One region of the Synechococcus sp. W55.2 genome, then DNA from elsewhere that is predicted to be linked to it. Evidence: riboswitches for the same ligand, from Rfam matches in the RefSeq annotation. Region 1 holds a riboswitch; the other holds the start of a gene.
The links. Region 1 has a riboswitch for cobalamin ahead of NW828_RS08285 (sirohydrochlorin chelatase). Riboswitches for the same ligand answer to the same signal wherever they lie in the genome.
Positions count from the first base shown of each region.

Region 2: another riboswitch for cobalamin. It lies ahead of NW828_RS04805 (TonB-dependent receptor plug domain-containing protein); the one in region 1 lies ahead of NW828_RS08285 (sirohydrochlorin chelatase).

Region 1 covers NZ_JANSHM010000034.1:17,420-23,365, forward strand. The annotation lists gene NW828_RS08270 (L-threonylcarbamoyladenylate synthase) at 1-140, shown strand, start outside; gene NW828_RS08275 (PAP/fibrillin family protein) at 196-813, shown strand; gene NW828_RS08280 (hypothetical protein) at 810-1,703, opposite strand; gene NW828_RS08285 (sirohydrochlorin chelatase) at 1,801-2,841, opposite strand; cobalamin riboswitch at 2,874-3,010, opposite strand; gene NW828_RS08290 (heavy metal translocating P-type ATPase) at 3,138-5,453, opposite strand; gene NW828_RS08295 (copper chaperone) at 5,566-5,760, opposite strand; gene NW828_RS08300 (DUF5340 domain-containing protein) at 5,820-5,946, opposite strand, start outside.
Region 2 covers NZ_JANSHM010000014.1:22,098-28,043, forward strand. The annotation lists gene rsmH (16S rRNA (cytosine(1402)-N(4))-methyltransferase RsmH) at 1-84, shown strand, start outside; gene NW828_RS04800 (hypothetical protein) at 261-785, shown strand; cobalamin riboswitch at 1,144-1,296, shown strand; gene NW828_RS04805 (TonB-dependent receptor plug domain-containing protein) at 1,338-3,308, shown strand; gene NW828_RS04810 (DUF1636 domain-containing protein) at 3,437-3,844, shown strand; gene NW828_RS04815 ((2Fe-2S) ferredoxin domain-containing protein) at 3,856-4,725, shown strand; gene NW828_RS04820 (hypothetical protein) at 4,963-5,370, shown strand; gene NW828_RS04825 (ArsA family ATPase) at 5,486-5,946, shown strand, end outside.

The sequences.
Region 1 (5,946 bases):
TGGATGACGATGCCCCCCGCCGGGCCAAGGTCTCTACGGTAATCGATTTGACGGGATCCGAGCCGCTGGTGGTGCGGGCCGGGCTAGGGTATGAGCAGGTGGCAGATCTAAATCTGAAACCCGTAGAAGAAGACGGTTGAGGGCAGAGGGATCCCGCGTTCTCTAAAATAGGGTCAGTGCCTTCGGAGTGTGCCCATGTCTGAGGCCCTGGCTCAGCAAAAATCGGCTCTGCTGCACCTACTGGAGGCGACCGACCGGGGCCGGAAAGTTTCCCCTGACCAAAAAGCCCAGATTTTGTCTCAAATTGCCGTCCTAGAAGCGCTCAACCCCACCCCCAAGCCAACATCTGCTGCTGAAGGGTTGGAGGGGAACTGGCTCACCCTATTTACCACGAGCACAGCTCTGCTGCGGCTGGCACAGTTGCCTTTTTTGACCACCGGCGAGATCTACCAGTGTATTCGGGCCAAAGCTGGACGAGTCTTCAACGTGGCGGAGATCCAGGGATCCGGTTGGCTGGAGGCTTGGATGCCACGGGGAGTCTTGGCTGTATCAGCGCGCTTTTACCCCGAATCTGAGCGCCGGGTGAGGGTGATTTTCGAGCGATTGGTGCTCGGATCCCAAGCTTTGATGAGCTACGAGATCGAGAGTTTTCTCGATTTGCTCGAGCAGGCTCCAGAGCGAATCCCGGCTATTCAAATCGATATCCGCCGCCGCGAGCCAACGGGCTGGCTGGATATCACCTATTTGGATGAAGATTTGCGGATGGGCCGGGGCAGCGAGGGGAGTGTATTTGTTCTAAAGCGGGTCGGCTAGTCGGAGGATCTAGAGGACTCCGTTTCCGCCCTTTCGTGAGATGGGTTTTGGGTTAGGGTGGAGCTTATTTCCTGTAGAACTTGCAAGGCGCGGTAGGACTCTCGCAAAGTTTGCAGCTCCTGTTGAGTTTGCTCCAGTTGCCGGGCTTTTTGCTCCTGTAAGAAGCGCAGCCTTTGATTTTCGGACGCCGTGCGACGCAGAACGTGCTTGAGTTTCTGCTTCTGCTGCTGAAGCCGAGTCCGCCTCACCTCCAACTGCTGCAGTTGGATTTCTTGGAGTTCCAGTTCTATTTTCAGAGTGGCGACCTGCATCTGGAGTTGGCGAAGTTTTTGGTTGAGCTCTGGCTCTGGTGTGGGTTTTGCCGACTCAGGGCTTGGGGAAGAAGGTGATGACAATTCTTGTAGGGGCTGCAACTGTTGGGCCTTGGCCTGCGAAGCTTGATCCTGGTGCTGCTCGCCCTGCAGTCTTACTTGAGTGTGTTCGCTTACTTCGGTTTCAGTTTCCGTCTGCTGCTCAGCTTGATCAAGAATTTGTCGATCGCGGATCTGGGTTTGAGGATCCTCGTCAACCGACTGCAAAGGGAGAGAATCCTCCTCGGGTTGCCGAGGGTTGCCGCCATAATCGGCAGGATCAAAGGGAGATAGGGTCGCCACCAGCGATTCTCGAAAGTCGCTCCAGGAAGCCGATTGCAGACCCATCTGAACCACCCGCCAGGCCCCATAGGAGGCCCCAGCGGCAGCCAGGATCCCAGGGATCCCGGCCAGGGAGAGGGAAACCTTGGGCAGGGTGGGCAGGATCTGATCCAGCAGCCCCACCACCAGGGCGAAAACAAAGATCCCGCTCCCCGCGGCAGCGGCACCTGAAACCCAAGAGGAGCGGGAGAGCATCATCGTTTTTTCGTCATCACAACCGCTAGAGCGGGAAAACCAGGTTCAAAAATTGCCTGTCTGCACTCAGTTTATCCCGCCAGCAGCCTCTGTTTCCCTCTTAGGGCACCTGCCATGCCCGTTGGTGGTAGCCCTCTAATTGGGCCCAGGGATCCCCAGCCGCTGCGTGGGTGTGGCCGTGCTGAGGGTGATGGTGAGAATGAGGGTGGTGATGGGATCCGTGCCCGTGATGGTGGTGATGATGCTCGTGAGGGTGGTGATGGGTATGCCCAGCTCTGACCTCTGCGCTCACGGCCAGGCGAAACTTGCACAGGTGGCAGTTCATTTGGGTTTGGCCCTGTAGGGCTTCCTGCTCCAGTTGCTGCAGGCTGTGCAGCACCGTGTCCACAAGGCCCAATTCCGGCAGCATCAGCCAGTCGATTTCCGGCTGTCGTTGTCGTTGTTTCTCCACTGCCGCCTCGATTTTTTTCACCAACACCCCCGTAAACAGAAAGTAGGGCAGCACGATCACCCGGCGCGGATGCCAGGACAAGGCCCGCTCCAATCCCACGGGCAGGCGGGGATGGGTAATGCCGATAAAGCAAGTTTCCACAGCGGCAAACCCAGATCCTTCCCAAAGCAACCGGGCCAGTTTACAGGCTTCGGCATTGGCCTCGGGATCGCTGGAGCCGCGACCCACAAACAGGAGCACGGTTTCTGCTTCTGGGATCCGCTGCGGTTGGGCGGCCATCAAAGCGGCCAATCGGTCTCGCAGCAGTTGCAGGATCTCGATGCGGATCCCCAACGGCCCACCGTAACGAATGCGCAACTGGGGATAGAGGGCCTGCAGGCGATCCAATTCCATCGTCACATCGAACTTGTTGTGGCGGGCCCCAAACAGCAACAGCGGCAGGACCACAATCTCTTGCCACCCTTGGGCCAAGCACTGCTCTACCCCCTGGGCAATGGTTGGCTGGGTCAGCTCCAGAAAGCAGGGGATCACCGGTCGATGGGGGGTGAGAGCTTGGTAAGCCTGGGCTAGCTCCAGAAAGGCTTGCTGCCCTTGGGGGTCGCGGGATCCGTGGCCGATAAGCAATAGGGGCAATGAAGGAGAAGCAAGCTGCCCAACCGAAAGGGGAGGGGAAACACTGAGGGTATTCAACACAAAAAACTCCGTTCCTTGTGAATCGCAAGGGGTACAGGACAACGGCAGGTGGGTGTTCTGGCTGAGGGAGGGATCCCATCACAGTTGCGTCACAGTGGCGGATTTGCACCGCGCTTTCCCCAATCTGCCTGAGCCTTTTAGGTTAGCTTGCCGCTTGTCGTTCACCAAGCCCCCTGGGGGGATGTCCTTGTCTGCTAGAAGATAGCCCTGAGGCATGAGCGGTACGGCAGACTCATGCTCAAAGGGCAGCAAAACTGTTGCCGCGCTAATCCCCCTTGCCCCTGGGAGAGGGCCTAACGCCGGCCCGCTGGTCTGGGGGGCTGAAAGTGTCGCAGGCGCAGGGCATTGGCGACCACCGAAACGGAACTCAGGGCCATGGCTGCCCCCGCCAGCATAGGGTTGAGCAACCAGCCTGTAAAGGGATAGAGCGCCCCAGCGGCAATCGGGATCCCCAGCGTATTGTAGATAAAGGCGAAGAAGAGGTTTTGGCGGATGTTGTTGAGGGTGGCCCGGCTGAGTTGAATGGCAGTGGCGACTCCCCGCAGATCTCCCGACATGAGGGTTATATCGCTGGCGGCCATCGCCACATCCGTACCTGTACCAATGGCGATCCCCACATCGGCTTCTGCCAGAGCCGGAGCATCGTTAATGCCATCTCCCACCATCGCCACCCGGTGTCGAGGTTGTCTGAAGCTGCGAATGTAAGCGGCCTTCTGATCGGGGCGGACTTGGGCAATTACCCGCTGAATGCCTGCCTGCCGGGCAATCGCTTGGGCCGTGGTGGGGTTATCCCCGGTCAGCAGGATCACCTCTAGACCCATCTGTTGCAGCTGTTGCACTGCCTCAGGAGAGGTGGGTTTGAGCGGATCGGCAATGGCCAACAGCCCCACCAGGCTCTGGGATTGGGCTACGCCGATCACCGTTTTGCCCTGGCTTTCCCAATTCTGAACCCTCTCTGACCAAGAGGGATCCCAGGGGATCCCCATCTCCTGTAGCCAGCTCAGCCGACCAATGCGGATCCACTGGTCTTCCACCCAGGCTTCTGCCCCACTGCCTATCCTTGCCTGAAAATGCTGGGCAGGAGGGATGGCAATTTTTTCCGCTTCGGCTTTCTGCACCACCGCCTGGGCCAAAGGATGTTCCGAGTGCCGCTCCACCGCCGCTGCCAGGCGCAACACCGCCAGGGGAGAGGAGCCGTGGGCCCAAATATCGGTGACAGTGGGACGACCTTCAGTCAGGGTGCCAGTTTTGTCCAAGACCACCGTGCGCAAGTGGTGGGCCAATTCCAGGCTGTCGGCACTTTTCACCAGGATCCCCAATTCTGCCCCTCGTCCCGTGGCCACCAGGATCGAGGTGGGGGTTGCCAACCCCAGCGCACAAGGGCAGGCGATGATCAGCACCCCAATCGTGTTCACCAAGGCCAGCGTCAGGTTGTCCGCCAACACCCACCAGAGCACGAAAGTTAGAACTGCCACCCCGATCACTGCCGGCACAAACCAGGCAGTCACCCGATCCGCCACCTGTTGAATCGGAGCTTTGGATCCCTGGGCTTCCTGCACCAGGCGCACGATCTGGGCCAGAACCGTGTCTTTGCCCACCCGCCGCGCCTCCATCACAAAGCTGCCCGTCTGATTCAGCGTTGCCCCAATCACCTCATCCCCCGCCGATTTGACAACAGGCAGGCTCTCGCCGGTCACCATCGACTCGTCGAGGCTGGAGGATCCCTCTAGGATTACCCCATCCACCGGCACCTTCTCGCCGGGGCGCACTCGGATCCAATCCCCCACCTGCACCTCCCGAATGGGGACATCCTGCTCCACCCCATGGCGAATTACCCTCGCCGTTTTCGGTTGCAGCCCGATCAGCTTGCGAATGGCTTCGGAGGTTTGCCCCTTAGCCCGTTGCTCCATCCACTTGCCCACCAGGATCAAGGTGGTGACCACCGCCGACACCTCATAATAGACATCCGGGTACAGTCCTTGCCGGTGAAAATAGTCGGGGAAAACCGTTGGGAAAACAGAATAGAAAAAAGCCGCGCTCGTCCCTAAGGCCACCAGCGTGTTCATATCCGCCGAGCGCCGTTGCCAAGCGGCCCAAGCGCCTCGATAAAAATGCTTGCCCACCCAAAACTGCACCGGAGCCGTCAGCAGCAACTGCAACCCAGGATTGTGCAGCCACATGGGAAAGCCCGGGATGTCCATCCCCAGCATCATCGGCAGGGATCCGATCACCAGCACCGTGCTGATGCCCACCCCTATCGCCACCTTGAGCTTCAGTTCCCGTTCTGCGGCCCGTTGGGCGATCCGCTCTGGATCCGACAGATCGTCCAGCTGCCAATCCTCCTGGATAAGGCGCGCCCGATACCCCGCCCGCTCCACCGCCCGAATCAACGCCTGCGGATCCACCAGCCGGGGATCCCCTTTGACGGTGGCCTGCTCACTGGCAAAATTCACGGATCCGGAGGATACTCCCTGCACCTGAGTGAGGGCCTGTTCGATGCTGCGGGCGCAGGAGGCACAGCTCATCCCTTGTAAGGCCAACTGCCAGGTGCCCTCAGGAGAAGGCGCAGAGGCCGATAGCGCACCCGATGACCCTTTATGGGCAGACATGGCAACACCTTGTTGATGAAACGACAGCTACTCTCCACCCTGGGCAGGGCGAAGGCAGCCATCTGTACAGAAATTCAAAACAGACGCCCGACCGTTCTCGACCCAGCCTTGACTAGGCCGGGGGATATCCCACCTGGGTGAGGGCCTGCCGCAAATCGCCCACAGGCCGCCCAGAAGTAATCCGCACCTGTTTGGTTTTGGGATCCCCTTCCACCTGCGCCTGGGGATCCAGTTGCCGCACCGCTTGCGCAATGGTGTCTATACAGGCCCCACAGGCCAGCTTGGGCACCGTCAAAACAACCTGCATCTTGGAAAACCCCCCCAATGCCACTGAAAGGATGCTAAACCTTACAGTGGGCTGGAAGGTCAAGAGGGAGGCTGAGGCTCGTCCATATTCCAGCGGTAGTCCACCTGATAGCCCCGCTGTCGCCACTCTTCCTCCAGTTGCACCTGTTGGGTGAGGGCTTTGCGCAGGGAGTTGATCAGCTCTTGC
Region 2 (5,946 bases), on a different contig from region 1:
TCCCCTTCCGAACTGGAACGGCAACGCAATCCACGGGCCCGCTCTGCCAAACTGCGAGTGGCTGCCCGCAGCAGTCAGATGTAGGTTTAGGTTGGTTCTCCCGCTCTCAAGAGATCGGCTACTGTGAAGCGGACAGCTGTCCTGCTGAGGCCGGGAATCGGGAGAAGGGGGTTGCTATTGGGGGATGCGGGGAACTAGGGTGAAGCGGAACCGGCAGTCCTGCACCGTCGGATCCCTTGGTGTGTGTGAGGTTAAGCCCTATGGTTAGCCAGCCTTTGAACGCAGGTCTTGATCGTCCCAAGAGCCCTCGTCGCCACAGACAGCCTTCTGCTCTGAGCCGACCCCTCTCCGGTACAGTTCAGGCCAGCCGCACCCAACCTTTGAATTTGAAGTTGAAATCAGCCCATCCTCGCAGCCAGCATCTTGCTTGGGCAGAACACCTAGCCTGGTGGAAGCAAATCTCCACAGGGATGGCTATCCTCTCCGGCGTTTCAGTGTTGAGCCTTTACAGTTGGACTGTGCATACCCAAAGCCGGTGGAGCCAGCGTTACCAGGTGTGGCAGCAGATGCAACGCAACGAACGACAGTTTCTGCTGACTCAGGAATCCATCGCCAATTCTCTGCGGGAAATTGCCGACCGCTCCGAAATGGTGCCGCTGGTACCGGATCGGATGATCGAGGTGCCAATTGCCTCTCCCAGCCAAGTTGAGCCGGATCCAGCCCACCAGACGACAGCCCCGCCTGAAATCGAAAAAGCTCCTCTTTTCTACCCGGTTGGGTACTAGTCCAATGAATCCCGTGGACAGCAGCCAAGCCACTGCTCCCCTCTTACTCTCCCAAAGGCTGTGGATTTTGCAAGATCTCAGCGTATCTCTATCCTCCCTATTCTTCAAATTCTTCAAAAGTCAAGGGATCCCTGGGCCTCAGGATCTGGAATAGTAGTGGGCTACTCTTTAACTGCTTACAAAGCAAAGAAGAAGTCTGGCCCAGGTTTTCTAAGTTGGTGGGATGTGGCCCATCCGAAGCCCTGGGATTGCCGTTGGGATCCCGTTCACCCCTGGGGATGACATCCCCCCTGGCAGGATAGGAACTCCAGAGCAGGGGATGTATGATGCCTAGCACGGCTTTCTCGGAGCAATCGCAGAGAAAGCTGTACCGACAGGTTGTCCTGGGGATCAGCCAGGGCATGTAAAGGGGAAAGTCCGGTGCAAATCCGGCGCTGTGCCGCAACTGTGATGGGCTTGGGCTAGACCCATGCCCTCAGTCAGGATGCCCGCCTGCGGTTTTGGCTCGCATTTCTTCCGCGTCGCACGGAATCAGGAGCTTCAAGAAAGAAAATGAATCCCATTCTAGGTCTCAGCCTGGCGCTGGGGGGTCTTGTTTTGGGGATCCCAGCGTGGGCGCAGCCGGCGGCCTCTTCACCTTCAGCTCAAGAGGTGTTGGAAACCGGTGTTAGCGCCGAGATTTTAAATCAACCCGTCACCACACCTTTTCGCCGTCCTGGTTTGCTGCGGGATTCTTCCCGCCCGGTTTACGTCATTACCCGCCAGCAAATTCGAGAGCAAGGGGCAAGAACGGTTCAGGAGGCCCTGCGCTACCTGCCCGGGATCCTCAGCGACGGCACGGCAGGAACCCAGTTGGGAGCCCTTAGCTCCCAGTTTATGCGGGGAGGACGAACGGCCCAGGTTTTGGTGCTGTTGGATGGCCGCCCCATTAACGACCTGGGCTTTTTTGGCGGGTTTGACCTGTCCAAGATCACCACGGATGGAGTTGAGCGCATCGAGGTCTCCCCAGGCGGGGGCTCCACTTTGTATGGATCGGACGCGGTTGGCGGGGTCATTAATATCGTAACCCTGGAGCCAAAGCCGAGATCCGAGACTGTGCTGGAAGCGGCTATCGGCAGCTACGGCCTCAATGAGCAAGGGATCCAGAACCGCGGCCAGGTGCAGGATCTGGGCTGGGTGGTCAGCTATCGCCGTCTGCAGAGCAACAACGACTTTCCTTTTGAAATTAGGCGTTTGGGCAAAGCCGGCAGGCGGGAAAACTCGGCGGTGGAGTATCACAACCTACAAGCCAAGCTCACCTGGCAATTGGCAGAAGGCCAAGTCCTAACCGGAAATGCCCTTTATCTCAACAAAGCGTTTCAGGTGCCTGGCAGCACCGAGTTTCCCTCCCCCGATGCAGTGCAAAACACCAACGACCTGCTGTTAGATCTCAGTTGGCTGTGGGATCAAGAGAGGGGATCCCTGCAAGCTAGGGTATTTTTTGACGACCTCAACTATCGCTTCAGCGCCCCACAAAGCCAGGGATCCCGGGATGAGATCTCGCGAACGGGGTGGGGATCCCAACTGCAATACACCTGGAAGGCTGCTGAAAACCTGGAGCTTACTCTAGGAGCGGATTACCGATCCATTTCAGCTCGCAACACCACCTTCTCCTTTGCCAGGGGATCCACCAATGTCAACTACGACAATACCGTGAACCAAGGGGCCCTCTTTGCCCGCCTGGATTACAAGCCACAGCCCAACTTTTATCTCAACTTAGGTGTTCGCCAAGATTCGAGCAATCTGGTCAACGGTTCGGCCACCTCTCCTGCCGCAGGGATCCGCTGGGTTTTGGCAGAAAGCACCACCCTGAGGGCCAATTATGCCGGCAGCTTTCGCACCCCCTTGATCTCAAACTTATTCTTTCGTTTGCGGGGCTTTTTTGAGGTAGATGGGAACCCCAATTTGCGACCGGAGCGGGGAGAGAGTTTTGACATTGGCCTGGATCAGGCTCTGGGAGATTTTGGCCTGCTGCGCTTGACCTTTGCCCATAACCGCATCCGCGATGGCATCACCTTTGTCAGCACCGGCCCGCGCAGGGGAACCTACGAAAACATTGAGCTCGTGGAATACACGGGCTTGGAAGCAGCCCTGGATTTGCGATTGGGGGAAAACTGGACTCTTTTTGCCAACTACACCCTGAACGATCCCATCATCCGCTCGGCGCTGGATCCCAAAGCGGTTGGCAAACAGCTAGCCTTCGTGGGAGCAGACAGCCTAAACCTGTGCCTGAGCTACCGCGATGCAGAGGATCGGTATGCCTCAGTTTTCCTGCATCACATTGGCACTTTCTTTACCAACAACGCCAATACCCAATCTCTGCCCGGCTACACCAACCTGGCTCTGCGGGGAGGGATCCCGGTTGCAGAAAATCTCGCTCTCGAGGTGGGAGTCGATAACCTGCTGGATGAGCAATATGAGGTTTTCCCCGGCTACCCCGGAGTGGGTCGCACCGTTCGGCTTAATTTAAGGGGCCAATTTTAGAGCGACTTGAGGCTGACTTTTAGCTGTCTAACTCACTGCTGAATCCTTGGCCAAGACATTGAGATCGTCTTTGCCTCTTCTCACACCCTTTGCTTGGACAGAAACCTATGACTATATCAAGGAGCACCATGTCTCGATCAACTTCCCAGTTGCCCATCCAAGCTGGCAGCGCTGCTCAGCAACCCAGCGGTCATTATCTCTGGGTTTGCATCACCTGCGGATCTCGGTGGGTTAACGGCCAAAAAGAAGGGATTAGCAAGGGAGAAATGCTGCTGTCTGCCCTGCAATCTCAAACCCTCAATCCTCAACTGACCCTGAAGCCGGTTGCCTGTATGAGCGGCTGCAGCCATGCTTGTGTCGTTGCGTTGGCAGCACCTCAAAAGATGACCTATGTTTTTGGAGATCTCGATCCAAAAGATGTGGATCTCATTCTGCAGACAGCAGAGCTCTACCTCACCAAGCCAGATGGGATCCTACCCTGGGCCGAGCGCCCTCTCAAAAAAGAGGTGATTACTCGTATTCCACCACTACCTTGAGGAGCTCTCTCATGGCCGCTTTCACGCCCTGGATAACCCCTCTCCATCAAACTTGGCAGGAAGTTTCTCTGACGGGTTGGACAACCCTTTATGAAGGGATCCCTGCCCATATTGACTGCTTGGGGCCGTTGCTCTACGAGCTGTTTCAAGAGCACTGGGCCGAGATCCAGGTGGGCCATGTGGCGGAAGGCGGGGTGCTGGAGCTGGCTTTCAAGAAACCTCCAGCTTTGTGCGTGCTCTACGATGGCTATCTAACCGTTGCCACCGAAACTTGGCACCTGCATTTGTGCCTGGAGGAGCACCAAGGCGGCCCCCATCGCAAGACCCCACCTGAGCTGCGCCGCAAAAGATTGGTTAGCCGTGCTGCTCTCTACCGGCGCCTCAATCCCCAAGGTCAGCCCCGCATGTGGGGGATCCAATTCTGGAATGGAGCAGAAGAGCCTTTGCTGCAGATTTTTCTGCCCAGCCCCTTTTTGGGGCCAGAGGAAGACTACCTGCCGGAAGGCAAAGCAGATTACCAAAAGCTTTCTCTTTACGAGCGCATCCGCGCCATCTATGTGCAGGGGAAAGAGCGGATCCCCTATGAGGATAACCCTCTTAAACGTCCCTACCTTGCTGTTTGTCGTTCCAGCCGTTGTTATCCTTCCCGCAACTACCAACCGGTTGTGGAAGCTCTGGAATCGGCTCTTCGAGAAGCCAACCTGGACGTACAGGTTATCACCTCAGGCTGCTTGGAAGTTTGCCAACAGGGGCCCGTGGTTTTTTACTCTGGGGATCGCACCTGGTACAAGCGGGTTACTCCCCAAGTAGCTCGGCAAATTGTTTTTGAGCATTTGCTTAATAGCTGTCCTCTGAAAGACCACCTTTTTCCAGGAGATTAAAGCATGATTGGCCTGCAACCGAGTGCTCAACCTATCCCCAGATCTTGCCGCTTGATCTCAGCCCCACTTTGGATACAAGCTGCTCAAGATTTGGCCCAAGGCTGGTTCTGGCCCAGCTTGTTTACCACCGTCGGCTGTCTCAGCAATATTGCTTATACATGTACCCTTCCTTTTGTAACTGTTGGTATTGTTGCAGGCACAACTTTAACCCGACAAAGGGCAATCATTAGTGCCTTGATGATTTGGCTGGCCAACCAAATCTTTGGCTACACCTGGCACAACTATCCCCGCACTCCCGATTCGTTTGCCTGGGGGTTGGTGCTGGGGATCGGCACGGTGGGGATTGCTCTTGCTGGCGGTTACCGACCTCTGTTTTCTCAGTCCAAGCCGCTTCGGCCAAGGCAACTGCTGCTGAACTATCTCTGGATCCCGGCCATGCTCATCTTGGGGTTTCTGGCTTTTGAAGGGCTGATTTTGGCAGCCGGCCTGGTCTTGGGGGGAACGGAGGGCTTGACCCTGCCCATCCTGGGCAAAATCTGGTTGCACAACTGGCTGTGGACAGGACTTTGGATTGGGATCCACGCGCTGCTGGTGTGGGACAGAGGACGTCGCCGGGTGTGGCTTGGAGAGGAGAAACTGCGGTGAGCTGCTCCCGTACACCCATCCCGTCAGCGGTGCGGAGTACCTTTGCAGTGATCTAGAGCATCCCCAAGAGGGATCCAGGCCAAAATAGGGGCGACCTATGTGGGAGGGGATCCCTTTGCAACTCAGTCGCGTTAACAGTGAGGAGCATTCCTGCCATCCTCTGCTCTTGGCTTCCCAACGCCTCTTGCTGTTCAGCGGCAAGGGAGGAGTGGGCAAAACAACCTTGACCTGCGCGCTGGCTCGCCAACTGGCCCAGGTGGATCCCCAGCGCCGTCTGCTCCTGATGTCCACGGATCCCGCCCACTCGTTGGGGGACGTGCTGCAAATCTCGGTTACGGATGTGGCCCAACCCTTGCCGGATCGCCCCAATTTGCAGGTGCGGGCTTTGCAGGCGGAGATTTTGCTGCGGTCTTTTCGGCAAACCTATGGGCCGGCCCTGGAGCTCATTGCCGAGCGGGGCAGTTGGTTTGGCCGAGAGGATCTGCTGCCGATCTGGGATTTGGCGTGGCCGGGGGTGGATGAGCTGATGGCCATTCTGGAGGTCAACCGGCTGCTGGCTGGGGAGGAAGTGGATAC